2 regions of the Actinomadura sp. 1N219 genome follow, and region 1 is predicted to be linked to the other one. Evidence: predicted binding sites of a transcription regulator. Region 1 holds the regulator's gene; the other holds the start of a gene.
What was found. The regulator HspR, encoded in region 1, represses chaperone genes until heat shock. The targets are predictions, from matches to a motif close to ANTTGAGTCNNNNNGACTCAANT.
Positions count from the first base shown of each region.

Region 2: lon (endopeptidase La) is a predicted target of HspR. The motif match lies at 2,157-2,179, and genes of this name have one in related genera.

Region 1 covers NZ_JBIRAY010000004.1:125,830-134,047, reverse strand. The annotation lists gene ACH35V_RS15420 (RNA polymerase sigma factor) at 1-331, opposite strand, end outside; gene ACH35V_RS15415 (alkaline phosphatase D family protein) at 593-2,188, opposite strand; gene ACH35V_RS15410 (SDR family oxidoreductase) at 2,294-3,283, opposite strand; gene clpB (ATP-dependent chaperone ClpB) at 3,343-5,940, opposite strand; gene ACH35V_RS15400 (heat shock protein transcriptional repressor HspR) at 5,949-6,395, opposite strand; gene dnaJ (molecular chaperone DnaJ) at 6,400-7,581, opposite strand; gene grpE (nucleotide exchange factor GrpE) at 7,713-8,218, opposite strand, start outside.
Region 2 covers NZ_JBIRAY010000012.1:283,000-291,217, forward strand. The annotation lists gene lon (endopeptidase La) at 1-2,120, opposite strand, end outside; gene ACH35V_RS32060 (GNAT family N-acetyltransferase) at 2,977-3,906, opposite strand; gene ACH35V_RS32065 (DUF3817 domain-containing protein) at 3,984-4,307, opposite strand; gene ACH35V_RS32070 (hypothetical protein) at 4,372-4,728, opposite strand; gene ACH35V_RS32075 (SWIM zinc finger family protein) at 4,843-6,243, shown strand; gene ACH35V_RS32080 (DUF6493 family protein) at 6,240-8,218, shown strand, end outside.

The DNA.
Region 1 (8,218 bases):
AGCTCTCGATCGCGTCGGTGTGCTGGACGCGCCGCTCGGCCCGCCGCCGGTCGTAGACGGCCCGGCGGACGACGGTGAGCAGGTACGGGCGGAACCCGGCGTCGGGCCCGCCGCCGCTCTTGAGGACCTTGAGGACCTTCGTGAACGCGTCCTGCACGGCGTCGTCGGCGGTGTCGCGTCCGGCCAGGTGGCGGGCGAGGCCGCGGGCGGCGGCGAGGTGCCGTTCGTAGAGGGTCCCGTAGGCGGAGACGTCGCCGTCGCGGACCCTGGCGATCAGCTCCGCGTCGCTCACCTCGGGCGCGGGGTCGTCTCGCCTGGCACGTCGTTCCATGATTGCTCATTGTGACGACTTGGCCACGAGTTGTCGCGCAATTTGGCCACAGTCGCAGATCTTTGCGTGAGCCGCGTCATGGCCGGGACGTTGTGGCGTCGGAGAGGGCGTGGGCGTTACCGGGGCGGGTCGCCCACGCGGGGCGCGTTCGTTCCGGCGAGGGGGTGGAACGAGCGCGCCCCGCGCACCGCAGACCCGAGCGGGCGCGCTTCCCCGCGCAAACGCGCGCCCGCTCGCCTGCTGTGCGCGAGCCCGCGTGCGCTAGCCGGTTATCTTCGCGCGGCCCATCTCGTTGAGCGTGCCGCCGTCCCGCGGGGTCTCCCAGCGCACGTCGCAGTCGCGTCCCGACAGGTGGACGGTGGCGATCGCGTTGTCGAACCACGGTCCTTCCGTCATCCGCCACCGGATCGGCGGGACGGGCACCTTCGACAGCTTGGCCAGGGCGCGGAACGGCCCGCCGGCCACCCGCGAGCACGCGATGCGGTTGGCCCAGCGGAACTTGCCGATCAGCGGGTTCCGCAGCGGCGAGCAGACGATCTGCGAGATCTTCGACTGCGTGCCGGGCTCGGTGACCCGCGCCAGGTACGAGTAGTGGATGTCGCCGGACAGGAACGAGATGGTCGCGGGCGCGGGGCCGCGTTCACCGCGTCCGACCGCGAGGACGTCGGCGGCCACGTCGCGGAACGAGCGCTCGAACGCCGCCCAGTGCTCCAGGTCGGCGGCCTGCCGGATCTTCTCGCCGAGCCCGGCCCCGGCCTTGCCCCAGGCGCCGCCGGCCATCGCCTCGTTCCACGACTCGGCGTGGTGGATCGCCATGGGCAGCAGGTAGGGCAGGGAGCTCGCGATGAGCAGATGGTCCATGCCGCCCTGGCACTGCTCGTCCAGCCACTGGAATTCGTCGTCGTCGAGCATGCCGCGCCGGTCGGCGGTGAGGAGGCGGGAGCAGCGGCTGTCCACGACGATGAGGCGGGTGGCGCCCCAGTCGTGCGCGTAGCTCCAGCGTGTGCTGGCCGGTTCCTTGTCTGCCTTCTCGGCGAACTCGTCCAGGACGGCGGCCGCGTCGCCGGTGCTGTCGGACGCCGTCCGCACCGCCTTGTAGACGGGATCGGACGCGCGCTCCTCCGGCGACATGTTCCCGAGGTGCTGGTAGATCCAGTACGAACCGATCCCGCCGGTGATGCGGTCCTTCCACCAGGGCTGCGACCACATCTCCTGGCGCCACGCGTACGAGGTGTTCCAGTCGTCGCGGATGTCGTGGTCGTCGAAGATGGTGAACGTCGGGACGGTGGACAGCAGCCACCGCACCTCCGGATCGTCGTGCCAGGCCAGCTTGTACAGGTGCGTGTAGTCCTCGAAGTCGGCGGCCTCGTCGGAGGGCGGGTCGCCCGGCGCGCGGCGTCCCTTGATGAACTCGCGCATCGCGTCGCTCAACTCGTCCGCGTAGACCTGGTCGCCGACCATGAGCAGGATGTCCGGCCAGGTCACCGCGTCGCCGCCGCCGCTGAGCCGGCGGGCGAGCGCGGCCAGCGCGTCGTGGCCGAACTGCTCGACCGTGCCGGGCGAACGGCGGCAGGACCCGAACGAGATCCGCAGGCCGCCGGCGGGGTCGAGCGTCCTGATCTGGGACGGCGGGAGCCCGGCGCCGCCGTCCTCGGGCCAGACGGTGTCGCCGTCGGCGATCACTTCGTACGGGACGCGCGCGCCCGCCGCGAGACCTTCGATCTCGACGAGCGCGTAGTGGTGGCCGTGCGCGGTGAACGTGCGGGCGCCCGCGTCCAGGCCATGCTCCCGGTTGACGACCCGGACCTCGCATGGACGGTCGGTCTCCACCCAGATCGTCGCGGTGTGGTGACTCACGTGCCGAAGGTGGGGGCCGAGTACCAAAGCGGTCATACCACGTCTCTCTAGCGGACCGGGGGCGGTCGCGTCCACTTATGCGGGCAAGCCCGGACCGGGCTCGGGTCAGCGGCGCAGCACCTTCGCCTCGGTTTCGGGGTCCAGGCCGACCGTGGGACGGTCTGGGCGTTGGGGAGCGCGTCCGCCTATGGACTGAAGCCACTCCCACGTGTCCGTCACCGTTTCCTGGACGGTTCTGCAACGCAGCCCTGTGGAAAGTGCCTTGGCGACGTTGCCGCGGTGCAGGGTGTCGTAGTCCTCACCGGGTGGGAGCCAGATCGGGAGGTCCATCCAGGGCTCGATGCCTGCTTCGAGGATCTTTTCTGGGGGCGTCCAGACGAGTTCGGCGTCTGAGGCCGTCGTCTGAATGCACGCTTCGAGCAGCTCGCGCATTGTGGTGTGGTCTGGTGGGCTGACGAGGTCGAAAGGCCCGCCGAGTTCTTGCTCGATGGCGTCCAGGGTCCAGATGGCGAGGTCTCGGACGTCGATGTACTGCAACCCGGCATCGCGTGGGCCGGGCGCCAGGACCTTGCCGCCCTTCGCGATCCGGTTCAGCCACCAGGGCAACCGTCCGAGGTTCTCGTACGGACCAAGGATGAGCCCCGCGCGCACCAGTAGCGCCCTGTCGCCGAACACATCGAGCACTGCAATTTCTGCACCGCGCTTGGCGGCGGCGTAGTCGACGTCGTCTCCGTCGTCTGGGGAGCCCTCCACTACGGGGGCGTCCTCGCCGAGTGCGTCGGGTTCGGGAAATGCGTAGACGGAGCGGCTGGAGATGTAGACGTATCGTCCGACCCGTCCGTCTAGGAGGCGTGCGGTGTCGCGGACGACGGACGGGGCGGCAGACCAGGTGTCGACGACCGCGTCCCACTCCTCGTCGGTGGCGAGTGCCTTGAGACCCTCCTCGGTAGTGCGGTCGCCGTGCAATGAGGCGACTCCCTGGGGTGGGGCATGGCGTCCCCTGTGGAACACGGTCACGTCCCAGCCGCGCGCGAGAGCGCCCTCGGTGACGGCACGTCCTGCGAACTCCGTCCCACCGAGCATCAGAATCCTCATAAGAAGACTCTGCCTTCTGTACGTACTGTACGAAACACCTAGCCGCTCACAGCAGCGGGCTACTTGTTGAGGGTTAGGCCGCGGGTTGGGTGGACGGACAGGCGGTCGGCGGGTTCGTCCAGGTCTACGGTCACTTCGTCGCCGTCTCGGACCTCGCCGGAGAGGAGTTCGCGGGCCAGTTGGTCGCCGATCGACGTCTGGACTAGGCGGCGTAGGGGGCGCGCCCCGTACAGGGGGTCGTAGCCGGTCAGGGCTAGCCATTCGCGGGCCGCGGGAGTGACGTCCAGGGTGAGTTGGCGGTCGGCTAGGCGTTCGGCGAGCTTGTCGACCTGGAGGTCGACGATGCGGGTCAGCTCGTTCGTGGAGAGCGCGTCGAACAGGATCACGTCGTCCAGGCGGTTGAGGAATTCCGGTTTGAAGGAGTTGCGGACGGCGTTCCAGACCGCTTCCTTTTTCGCGCCGTTCTCCAGCGTGGGGTCTACCAAATACTGTGAACCGATGTTGGACGTGAGGATCAGGATCGCGTTGCGGAAGTCGACCGTGCGGCCCTGGCCGTCGGTGAGGCGGCCGTCGTCCAGGACCTGGAGGAGGACGTCGAACACCTCGGGGTGCGCCTTCTCCACCTCGTCCAGGAGGACGACGGAGTATGGGCGGCGGCGGACGGCCTCTGTTAGCTGCCCGCCCTCCTCGTAGCCGATGTAGCCGGGCGGGGCGCCGACGAGGCGGGCGACGCTGTGCTTCTCGGAGTACTCGCTCATGTCGATGCGGGTCATCGCGCGCTCGTCGTCGAAGAGGAATTCGGCGAGCGCTTTGGCGAGTTCCGTTTTTCCTACGCCGGTCGGGCCCAGGAAAAGGAACGAGCCGGTGGGGCGGTCCGGGTCGGAGATGCCGGCGCGGGCGCGGCGGACGGCGTCCGACACGGTGCGGACGGCCGTTTCCTGGCCGATCAGGCGGCGGCCCAGCTCGTCCTCCATGCGGAGGAGCTTGGCGGTCTCGCCTTCGAGGAGGCGTCCGGCAGGGATGCCCGTCCAGGACGCGACCACGTCGGCGACGTCGTCCGGGCCGACCTCCTCCTTGACCATCGCGTCGCGGTTGTCGGCCGCCTCGGACGCCTCTTCGAGCTGCTTCTCCAGCGCGGGGATCTCGCCGTAGGTGAGGCGGGCCGACGTTTCGAGGTCGCCGTCGCGCTGGGCGCGTTCGGCCTCGCCGCGCAATTGGTCGATCCGCTCCTTGACCTCGCCTACGCGGTTCAGGCTGGCCTTCTCCTTGTCCCAGCGGGCGACGAGGCCGGTGAGGTGCTCCTGCTTGTCGGCCAGATCGGCGCGGAGCCGGTCGAGGCGCTGCTTGGACGCCTCGTCCGTCTCCTTGGACAGGTTCATCTCCTCCATTTTGAGGCGATCGACGGTGCGTTGCAGCTCGTCGATTTCGACGGGGCGCGAGTCGATTTCCATGCGGAGGCGTGATGCCGCCTCGTCCACGAGGTCGATCGCCTTGTCGGGGAGGTAGCGGGACGTTATGTATCGGTCGGAGAGTGTGGCGGCTGAGACCAAGGCCGAGTCGTTTATCTGGACTTTGTGGTGCGCTTCGTAGCGGCCTTTGAGGCCGCGCAGGATCGCGATGGTGTCTTCGACGGTGGGTTCGCCTACGAAGACCTGCTGGAAACGGCGTTCCAGGGCGGCGTCTTTCTCGATGCGCTCGCGGTATTCGTCCAGGGTCGTGGCGCCGATCATGCGGAGTTCGCCGCGGGCCAGCATCGGCTTGAGCATGTTGCCCGCGTCCATCGCGCCCTCGGCCGCGCCCGCGCCGACGACGGTGTGCAGCTCGTCGATGAACGTGACGACCTGCCCCTCGCTCTGCCTGATCTCGTTGAGGACGGCCTTCAGCCGCTCCTCGAACTCGCCGCGGTACTTCGCCCCCGCGACCATCGCGCTGAGATCGAGGGAGATGAGCTTCTTGCCGCGCAGCGACTCGGGGACGTCGCCCGCGACGATCCGTTGCGCCAGGCCCTCCACGACGGCGGTCTTGCCGACGCCGGGCTCGCCGATCAGCACCGGGTTGTTCTTCGTCCGGCGGGACAGCACCTGGACGACCCGGCGGATCTCCGAGTCGCGTCCGATGACGGGGTCGAGGCGTCCGTCGCGGGCGGCGGAGGTCAGGTCGACGCCGTACTTCTCCAGCGACTGGTACGTGCCCTCCGGGTTCTCGCTGGTGACGCGAGCGTGGCCGCGGACCTTCTCGAACGCGTCCAGCAGTGCTTGCGGCGTGGCGCCGAATTCTTTGAGCAGGCCCGCGGCCGGGCCGCCGTCCGTGGCGAGGCCGACGAGGAGGTGCTCCGTCGAGACGTAGTCGTCCTCAAGCTGCTTCGCCCGGTTCGCCGCCGTGTTGACCGACCGCTGGAGCTGCCCGGACAGGCGCGGCGTCGACACCGTCGAGCCCTGCGCCTTCGGCATCGCGGCGAGCTGCTCCTCCGCCCGGCTCCTGATCGCCCGCCAGTCGGCGCCGACGGCCTCCAGCAGGGGCACCGCCGTGCCGTCGGTCAGCGCGATCAGCGCGGCCAGCAGGTGCTGCGGCTCCACCTCGGGATGCCCCTCGGCCGCGGCCCGCCGGACCGCGACCGACACCGCCTCCTGGCTCTTCTGCGTCAGCTTGTAGTCCACCGGTTCCCCTATTCCCGGTTGCGCTCGTGCCAGACGACGACGCTGGTGTGCCGGATCGGCACCAGGTCGGCGCCGGGAGTGCCCTCCGGCTCACCGTGCCGGCGCTGCTGCGCCAGCCGCGCCGCGACGGCACGGGTCGATTCGAGTTCGTTGGCGAGGTCGTCCAGCGCGGCGTGCGCCTTGCCGAGCTCCTCGCGGAGCCGCACGTTGTCGCGCTGCAGCTCCAGGATGTGCTTGATGCCGGACAGGTTGATGCCCTCCTCCTGCGAGAGCCGCTGGATCTCGCGGAGCATCACGATGTCGCGCATCGAGTAGCGGCGGCCCCGGCCCGGCGTCCGGCCGGGGGACACCAGGCCCATCCGGTCATAGGTCCGCAGCGTCTGCGGATGCAGCCCGGACAGCTGGGCCGCCACCGAGATCACGTAGACCGGGGTGTCGTCGCCGAAGGGGTCCATGGCGTCACTCCTGCCTGGCCTGCTGGACGAGCTCGGACCGCAGGTCGTCGCCCGAGCCGGCCTCGCGCAGCCGGACGAGCGCCTCCCGCGCCTGGTCGTCGAGCTTCTGCGGCACCTGGACGTCGACGGTGACGAGCAGGTCGCCCTTCGTGCCGTCCCGCCGGGTCGCGCCGCGGCCCTTCACGCGGAACTTCCGGCCGTTCGGGGTGCCCTCCGGCAGCTTCAGCGTGACCGGCTGCCCCTGGAACGTCGGCACCCGGATCTCCGCGCCGAGCGCCGCCTCCGGGAACGTCACCGGGACGGTCAGCGTCAGGTTGTCGCCGCTGCGGCCGAACACCGGGTGCGGGCGCACCTTGATGTTGACGTACAGGTCGCCGTGCGGGCCGCCGTTCTCGCCCGGTGCGCCCTTGGCCTTGAGCCGGATCTTCTGGCCGTCCGCGACGCCCGCCGGGATGCGGGCCTGGATCGTGCGGGTGCCGGTCGCGCGGCCGCTGCCGTGGCAGATGGGGCACGGGTCGTCGACGACGAGGCCCCGGCCGTGGCACTCCTTGCACGGCTCCTGGAACCCGAAGCTGCCGAGGTTGCGGGTCTCGTGCCCGGTGCCCTCGCAGCTCGGGCACACGCGCGGGACGGTGCCCGCCTTCGCGCCGGTGCCGCGGCAGCCGTTGCACGCCGCCTCGCTGGTCAGCTTGATCGGGACGGTGACGCCGTTCATCGCGCGTCCGAACGACAGCGTCACCTCGGTCTCGACGTCCGCGCCCCGGCGGGCGCGGCGCGCGCCCGTCCCCGTTCCGGTGGTGCGGGTGCCGCCGCGGCCGAAGAGGCCGCCGAACAGGTCGCCGATGCGCTCGCCCGCGCCGCCGGTCTGCGTCCCGGTCCCGGCGCCGCCCTGCCCGAACAGGTCGCCGAGGTCGAACGGGAACCCGCCGCCCTGCTGGCCGCGGAAACCGCCCGGCATCGACCGGACCGCGTCGTACTCCTTGCGGCGCTTGTCGTCGGACAGGACGTCGTAGGCCTCGGAGACCTCCTTGAAGCGGTCCTCCGCCTCGGTGTCGCCCTTGTTCGCGTCCGGGTGGTACTTGCGGGCCAGCTTCCGGTACGACTTCTTGATCTCCTCCTGCGAGGCCGTCTTCGCGACACCGAGGACCTTGTAGTAGTCCTTCTCCAGGTAGTCCTTGGTGCTCACGGCGCCCCGCTCTCTGCTATCGCCACTTGCCACATGTCTTCACGCGACCCCGCGGGGCCCGCCCCGGACGGGACGGGCCCGCGGTCCCTCTGGGGAGACGATCCCCCGGAACCCCCGGCGAGGGCCAGGGGTCATTCGCCGTCGTCACCCGAGTCGGCCTCGTCCGCCTTGTCGGCCTCGCCGGTCTTGCCGGCCTTGGTCGCCTGCTCGGCGTCCTCGGCCTGCTCGACCGGCTCCTCCTCGGCGTTCGGGTCGGGCTCGGCCACCGCCACGCGCGCGGGCCGCAGGATCCGCTCGCCGATGCGGTACCCGGGCTGGAGGACGTCCATGACGCTCGTCTCGGTCACCTCCGCCGAGTACCCGTGCATGAGCGCCTCGTGGACGACCGGGTCGAACGGCTCGCCCTTCTCGCCGTAACGTTCCAGGCCGAGCTTGCCCGTGACCGCCTCCAGGCTCTCCGCGACGGACTTGAACCCGCCGGTGAGCTCGTCGTGGTCACGGGCGCGGCCGATGTCGTCCAGCACCGGGAACAGCTCGGACAGCACCTGCCCGAGCGCCTGCTCCCGGACCGCGACCCGGTCGCGCTCGACCCGCTTGCGGTAGTTGTCGTACTCGGCCTTCAGCCGCTGGAGGTCGG
Region 2 (8,218 bases), on a different contig from region 1:
GCCAGCGCGGCCGTCATCGTGATGCCCGCGCTCGGGCCGTCCTTCGGGATCGCGCCGGCCGGGACGTGGACGTGCACGCCGCGGTCCTTCAGGTCGCCGACCGGCAGCTCCAGCTCGGCGCCCCGCGACCGCAGGTAGCTGAGCGCGATCCGCGCCGACTCCTTCATGACGTCGCCGAGCTGCCCGGTGAGCGTCACGCCGGTGTCGCCGGTCTCCTTGTCGGCCAGCGACGCCTCGATGTAGAGGACGTCGCCGCCCGCGCCCGTCACCGCCAGGCCCGTCGCGACGCCGGGGACGCCCGTCCGCCGCTCGTTCCTGCTCAGCTCGACCTCCGGCGTGTACCTCGGACGGCCCAGGTAGTCCTTCAGGTCGCCCGCGCCGATCGAGACCGGCAGCTCCGCCTTCTCCAGCGCCACGTTCGCGGCGACCTTCCGCAGCACCCGCGCGATCGACCGGTCGAGGGACCGGACGCCCGCCTCCCGCGTGTACTCGGCCGCCAGCAGCCGCAGCGCGTCGTCGCCGAAGCCCACCTCGGCCGCCTCCAGCCCCGCCTTGTCGAGCTGGCGCGGCAGCAGGTGGTCGCGGGCGATCGTGACCTTCTCGTGCTCGGTGTAGCCGTCCAGCTCCACCAGCTCCATCCGGTCGAGCAGCGGGCCGGGGATGGCCTCCACCACGTTCGCGGTGGCGAGGAACAGCACGTCGCTCAGGTCGAGCTCGACCTCCAGGTAGTGGTCCCGGAACGTGTGGTTCTGCTCGGGGTCGAGGACCTCGAGCAGCGCCGCGGTCGGGTCGCCGCGGTAGTCGGCGCCGACCTTGTCGACCTCGTCCAGCAGGACGACCGGGTTCATCGAGCCGGCCTCGCGGATCGCCCGGACGATCCGTCCCGGCAGCGCGCCCACGTACGTGCGGCGGTGGCCGCGGATCTCGGCCTCGTCCCGGACGCCGCCCAGCGCGACCCGGACGAACTTGCGTCCCATGGCCCGCGCGACCGACTCGCCAAGCGACGTCTTGCCGACGCCGGGAGGCCCGGTCAGCGCCAGGACCGCACCGCTCCTGCGTCCGCCCACGACGCCCAGGCCGCGCTCCTCGCGCCGCTTGCGCACGGCCAGGTACTCGACGATGCGCTCCTTGACGTCGTCGAGCCCGGCGTGGTCGGCGTCCAGGATCTCGCGGGCGCCGCCGATGTCGTAGGCGTCCTCGGTCCGGTCGTTCCAGGGGATGTCGAGGACGGTGTCCAGCCACGTCCGGATCCAGCCGCCCTCCGGCGAGGCGTCGGACGACCGCTCCAGCTTGTCGACCTCCTTCAGCGCCGCCTCGCGCACCTTCTCGGGCAGGTTCGCGGCCTCGATCCGGGCCCGGTAGTCGTCCTCCTCGTCGGCGGGGTCGCCGTTCAGCTCGGCCAGCTCCTTGCGGATGGCCTCCTGCTGCTGCCGCAGCAGGAACTCCCGCTGCGTCTTCTCCATGCCCTCCTGGACGTCCTTGCGGATCGTCTCCGCGACGTCCAGTTCGGCGAGGTGGTCGCGCGCCCAGCCGATCACCAGCGTGAGCCGCTCCACCACGTCCGGGGTCTCCAGGACCTCGATCTTCTGCTCGTCCGACAGGTAGGGCGCGTACCCGGCGTTGTCGGCCAGGGTGGACGGGTCGTCGATCTGCTGGACGATGTCCACGACCTGCCAGGCGCCGCGCTTCTGCAGGATCGCGCTGACCAGGCTCTTGTACTCCTTGGCCAGCTCCTGCGCCCGCCCGGACTCCGGCGGCGTCTCGATCAGCGTGCCCTCGACCCACAGCGCGGCGCCCGGCCCGGTCGTCCCGGTGCCGATCCGCACCCGCTGCACGCCGCGGACGACCGCGCCCGGCTCGCCGCCGGGCAGCCGCCCCTCCTGCTCGATCACGCCGAGGGTGCCGACAGCGGCGTACTGCCCGTTCAACCGGGGCACCAGCAGCACCCGCGGCTTGCCGGCCGACCGGATTCCCGGCCCCTTGGACTGCGCCGCCGCCCGCGCGGCCTCGATGGCGGCGCGCACCTCGCCGCTCTCGGACAGGTCCAGCGGCACCACCATGCCGGGCAGAACGGCCCCGTCGTCCAGGGGCAGCACCGGCAGCGTCAGGGTCTCGCTCATGCTCAGCTCCAAATCCGTCCAGTGGACCCAACCGTAAGTTGAGTCACCTCCACTCAAGAAAACGGAGCAGGATTTTGTTTCCGCAGCAACGTTCGCTCTGAGCGATCAACCTCGCGGCGGTGTGGCGGCGGAGGCGCGAGAGGCGGCCGAAAACATCGCGGGCAATGCCGAGGCAAAGTCCCGTTCTTGATCACGATTCTTTGCGGCGGGCGCGGTTTACGTCCGCATGACGCGAGGGTACTTACCGCAACGAGATCGTGACTATGAGTGAATGAAAGATCATCGGGGCGGCAAAGGCCCAGGTGACGATGCGGGAGGGGGCCCGGATGCACCGTACTGAGCGTGAGACCGGCACGGCCCCCTCCGTGCATGGCCCGGTCCGTACGGCCGAGGGCGTCCACGGCTCGTCCCACCGCGGCAGGCGCCGTCCCCCAACGGGCGCCGCGACGGGGGCGCCCGGCGGCACACCTCGGGTTCTCGGCCGTATCGGACCGGCCGGGCCGACGCCCGCGAACTCCCCCCTGATCTCCGGCCACCCCCGGACCCCGGCGCCGCACACCCCCGCGGCCCCGGCGTCCCCCATGGCCGGGCCAGCGGCATCCTCCAGCTGTGCCGCCGGCCCGGCCCCAGACATCCGGGCGCCTCGACGGCGTCTCCCCCGTTCGCCGGGCGGGTCCCCCGCCCGGCTCTCTGTGGAGGGGAGGTGGTAATCGGTCCTCAGCGCGAACCGGCGTCATGCCGGTGAAACCCAGGCGGCCGGAACTCCGTCCGACCCCCGTCCCGGCCGCCTGCGCAGCACATCAAGGGATCGCTGCGGAGCCGGGCCCGTGGAGGCGCGAACGCCCCACGGGCCCGGTCACAGCTTCTTGCGCCAGACCTGCCCGTGGACCACGTCCCCGAAGCGCTCCGCCGGGGGCTCTTCCTCCTCCAGGACGAACCCGGCGCGTTCGTAGACGCGGTGCGCCGGACGCTGGAGCGCCGTCGTCCACAGCATCATCTCCGTGTATCCCGCGCCGGCGGCGAAGCGGACGCACTCGCCGACCAGCGCGCCCCCGACGCCCAGTCCGCGTGCCTCGGGCTCGACGTGCAGCAGGCGGAGCTGCGCGACGTCGTCGTCGCGGCGGACGCAGAACACGCCGCCCAGCCGGACGCCGCCGGATTCGGCGATCCACGCGTTCTCCCGCTCCGGGTCGTGATCGTGGACGTAGTCGGCGACGACCTTGGCGACGAGCGCCTCGTAGGTGCGGTCCCAGCCGCATTCCACGTCGTAGAGGGCGCCGTTGCGCTCCACCACCCAGCCGAGGTCGCCGGGCCGCAGCGGGCGCAGGACGACGTCGCCGTCCCGGCCGCGCGGCCGGTCGCCGAGGACGTCGTGGATCGTGCGCATCGCGGCGAGGAGGCGCCGCCGGTCGCCGGCGGGCAGCCCGTCCAGCAGGCCGCGGATCTCGGTCACGGACCGCTCGTCCAGCATCGCGAAGACCTCGCGGCCGTGCGGGGTGAGCCGGGCGACCTGGCGGCGGGCGTCGCCGGGCGAGCGCTCCCGCGCGACCAGCCCGTCGGCCTCGAACCGGGTGAGCATCCGGCTGAGGTAGCCGGCGTCCAGGCCGAGGTCGCGGCGCAGGTCGAGGACCTCGGTGTCGTCCCGCTGCGCCAGCTCGAAGATCACCCGCGCCTCGGTGAGGGAGTACGGGGTCCGGACGTGCCCCTCGCCGAGCACGCCGATGACGCCGGTGTAGAACCGGTTGAACGCCCGGACCGTGCCGACGTCCCCCTCGGTCACCTCCATGCTCCGCCTCCTAACGTTTGACTGAGTCAAACATTACGCGACGGGCGGGCCGGAATTCCAGCCCCCGGGAGGGACGGTCAGGCGCTCGCCTCGGCCTTCGCGCCGTGCAGCGCCCGCGCGTCATGGACGATCCGCCGCTCCACGAAGAAGGTCATCAGCGGGACGATGCCGCCCAGCACGATGAGCACCATCCGGCTCAGCGGCCAGCCGGTGCGCCGCCACAGGTCGTAGGCGACCAGCAGGTAGACCATGTAGAGGAAGCCGTGGACGGGCGCCACGACGCCCGCCATGGCGGGCATGTCGGTCGGGCCGTACTTCAGGACCATGCCGATCGCCAGCAGCACCAGCAGCGTGCCGACCACCAGCGCCAGGATCCGGTACCGGGTCACCGCGCCTTCCACAGAACACACCTTTCATCGACGGCCCGCAGGCCCGCCTTTCCTGACGGCCGGGCGCGCGGCGGGGTCAGCCGCGTCCGCCGCTCTGGGAGTTGAGCCGCGCGAGGTAGCGGTTGTAGGCCGCGAGCGCCGGGTCCTCTTCCTCCTGCAGCCGGATGATCTCCCGCTTCACCTCGGCCTCGGCGGGCTCCTCGATCACCTTCGGCGCGGGGGCGGCGCCGGACCGCTCGTCGCGGATCATCTTGACCCACATCACGATCACGAACAGCGCGAAGATCGGCCATTCGAACGTGTAGGCCCAGCTGCGGTCGTTGCCGCTCTGCGCCCGGTCGTACTGCCACCAGCCGAAGCCGAGGAACGTGCCGCACAGCACGATCGCGAGCACGTGCAGCCCGATCCAGCCAGGGGTGAGGAACCGTCGCACGCTCCCGAGCCTACCGCCGCCCCCGCGGGACCCGTCCCCGACCCCGCCCCAGGCCAGATCACCTAATCAGCGGAATATCCATAATTTGTCGGCACCTGGCTCTACGTTCGCGGCATGGCGAGCAGCACCGTGGCGGCAGGGACCGCCCAGGCGTACACGTACACGCGGCCGTCCGGGCTGGACGGCGGGCTTCTGGGGCTGTCGACGTCCGGCGGGACGACGACCGCCGGGCCGCGACCGCATCCGCATTTCTTCAGCGGCGTCCTCACGCAGGCGGCCCCGGCCGCGGCGGCGCTGCTGGCGCTGGCCGACGTCGCGCAGACCCGGTACCACCAGCCGCGTCCCACCTCGTTCCGCGACCCCGTCGTCACCTGCAACGGCGACCGGCTGCGGATGGAGTCGTTCTCGGCCTGCGGCGGCGTGTACGCCCGGCTGGACGTGCTGGAGCCCGCGATGGACGGCGACGTGCACGAGCGCGGCACGACCAACGTCGACGTGAACGGCCCGCTTCGCGAGGCCCTGGCCCGGGTGGGCGGCTCCGATCCGCTGCATCTGGCGGTCGGCGCGGAGGAACTGGCCGTGACCACGATGGACGGCGCCGTCGTGGAGAAGAAGGTCCCGCTGCCCGACCGGTGGCTGCGGGGTTTCGCCGAGGTCCAGGTCATCACGGCCGGATTCGACCTGCGCGCCGAGTTGAAGGCGGCGGACGCGGTGCGGTTCATGCGTTCCATGCCGCGCGGGCAGCGGGAGGCGCTGTGGGCCGTTCCCGCCGGTCGGACGCTGCGGCTCGCGCCTCGTCCTACCGCCGGCGCCGTGTGCCTGGCCGGGTCTGACCGTCTGCGGACGATGACGCCGCTGCTCCGCTTCGCACGGGCCCTGCGCGTGTACGGACCGTCCATCGCGGACGGCACCGCCCCCGTGTCGAGCGTCTGGGAACTGGAGCTGCCTGGGATGCGGTACGTCCTGACGCTGTCTCCCCAGCACTCGCGCGGCTTCTCCGGTGAGGGTGCCGTGCTGGACGCCATCTCGACCGACGAGGCAGCGGGAGACGCCGACCTGCTCGGTGCGCTGCTGTCGTTCGAGCCGCGTGTCGAACCCGATCTGCTGGCCGAGCGGTCTGGTCTCAGCCTCTCGCGGACGAAGTCGGCGCTGACGCAGCTGGGGACGTCCGGCCGAGTGGGTTTCGACACCGCCGAGGCCGCGTTCTTCCACCGTGAGCTTCCGTACGACCCGGCTCGCGTTGCCAACCTCAACCCCCGGCTGCGCTCGGCGCGCGCGCTTGTCGACGAGGGTGCCGTGCGGTTCACGGCAGATGACACGGCGATCGTCCTGAGCAATGGCAGCGAGCGGCACGTCCGCTTCGAGGAGGGCGGCCGTGAGACGTGCACGTGCCAGTGGTGGTTCGACCATCGAGGTGAGCGCGGGCCGTGCAAGCACGTCCTGGCCGCGCGCATCGTCCGCCGCGACGACCAGACGGCCGTGGAGGCCGTGGAGACCGTGGAGGCTGCTCGATGAGCGCGTGGGACGGCGTCCAGGAGGCCGTCAAGTCCGGCGACCGGGAACGGACGGCGCGGCTGGTGGCCGCGCTGGACGAACCCGGCCGGCGCGCCGTCGCCAAAGAGCTGCCGGGCCTGTTGAAGAAGCTGCGCGCGGCATCGGAGTTCGGGTTTCTGGACCAGGGGCTCGTGCACGCGCTCCTGCTGGCCGGTGCGGGCACGATCAGCGGCCCCGCCGCCGCTGCCGCCTGGCTGAGCCGGTCGGATCTGCGGCCCTGGATGAGCGAGGACATGGGCTTCCCGGTGCTGTGCGACCTCGCGTCCATCCGTCCGGACGAGTGGCGCGCCGAGGTCGCGCACAGGGTCGGCGCCCGCGTCCGGGTCTCCGAGGAGAACTGGGCCCATTGGCACATCGCGGCCGCGCTCGCCAAGTCCGCCGGGGCCGCTCCCCCGGCGTCCGACGGCTTCGTGGTCGGGTGGGTGACGGAGGTCAGCCCGCACAAGCTCGCCGACGACCCGTTCCTCGACGCGCTCGTCCCCCGGCTCTTCGAGGCGGACGGCGTCGGCGGGGCCCTCGCCTTCGACGAGACGAGGCTTCAGTGGGACAAGACCCGCAAAGGCACCTGGGCCGCCGCGCTCGGCGATCTGGCCCGCGCTGGACGGCTCGACCGCAAGACCCTCCTGGACGGCTGCGTCAGCCGCTTCCTGCGCGGCGGCACGCCCAACAACCTCCGCTGGTTCGTCCGGCTGCACGACGAGCTTGAGCCCACCGCCGAGGAGGCGGCGGCTCGCGTGCGCGACTACGTCCGGCTCCTGCCGGTGGCGCCGTCGACCGTCGCGGACGCGGCGCTGCGGCAGGTGCGCCGGGCCGACGACCTGGGACGCCTGGACGAGTCACTGTTCGAGGAGGCCGCGGGCGCGGTGCTGTTCCGGCCGGAGAAGAAGCTCGTCCGGGCCGCGCTCACCTGGCTCGACCGGACGGCCCGCGCCCGCGGCCGGGTCGACGCGACGCTGCGCGCCGTCCCGGCCGTGTTCACCTCGGACGCGCTCGACCTGCGGGAACGGGCCGTCAAGATCGCGGCGAAGCACGCGTCCCCGGCGAGCGACGCCGTCCGCGCCGAGGTCCGGGACGCGGCCGCCGACCTCCCGGCCGACCTGCGTTCCGCGATCGCCGCCGCGTTCGGGGAGGTCGCCGCCGCCGAGCCCGAGCCCGAGCCGCTCGCGGCCCCGCCGCCCTTCACGCCGCGCGAGGCGCCCGCCCCGATCGGGTCCCTCACCGAACTGGCCGAGGAGTTCATCGCCCTCACGGGCGCCGAGGAGAACTGGTCCGCGATCGAGCGCTTCCTGGCCGCGATCGTGGAGTTCGCCTACCGCGACCTCGACGGAACCAGGAAGGCGTTCCGGCAGGTCTGCTCCGACCACTCGCCGTGGCTCCTGACGAGCCTGGAGCACTCGTACGCGCGCTCCTACGTCCGGGGAAGCTGGATCCAGTTCCCCGTGCGGAGACTGCTGCTTCCGGGCGACACCCCCGCCCAGGTGGGCGAGATGCGCGCCGCCTTCGTCAAGGGCCGCACCCGCCCACAGGGCCGTGCCCGGATCTTCGGGAGACGGAGCGAATTCCTGCCGCAGATGGAGCGGTTCCTCGCCTGGCGGAGGCATGAGGCCGTGTCCGCCCTCGGGGAGGCGCCCGTCCTGCTCGCGACGCCGACCGAGGGCAGCGGGCACATCGACCCGGACGTCCTGGTCGCCCGCCTCGGACGGCTGGAGGACGCGGGCGCCGAGCCCGGCCGGGCCGACCTGGCGCAGGCCATGCTGCGCGTCCCCCGCGAGATCGACCCTGCGGCGGTGGCGCGCGCGAAGGGCCTGGCGTCGGACGCGGGCCGGACGGTCGCGTCCTGGCTGGCCGGGGGCGGTCTCGCCGACCCGGCCGTCGAGTGCGCGTTCCCCGACGAGCCCGTCAGGTCCGTCGGCGGACAGGACCTCCCGCGCCCGGC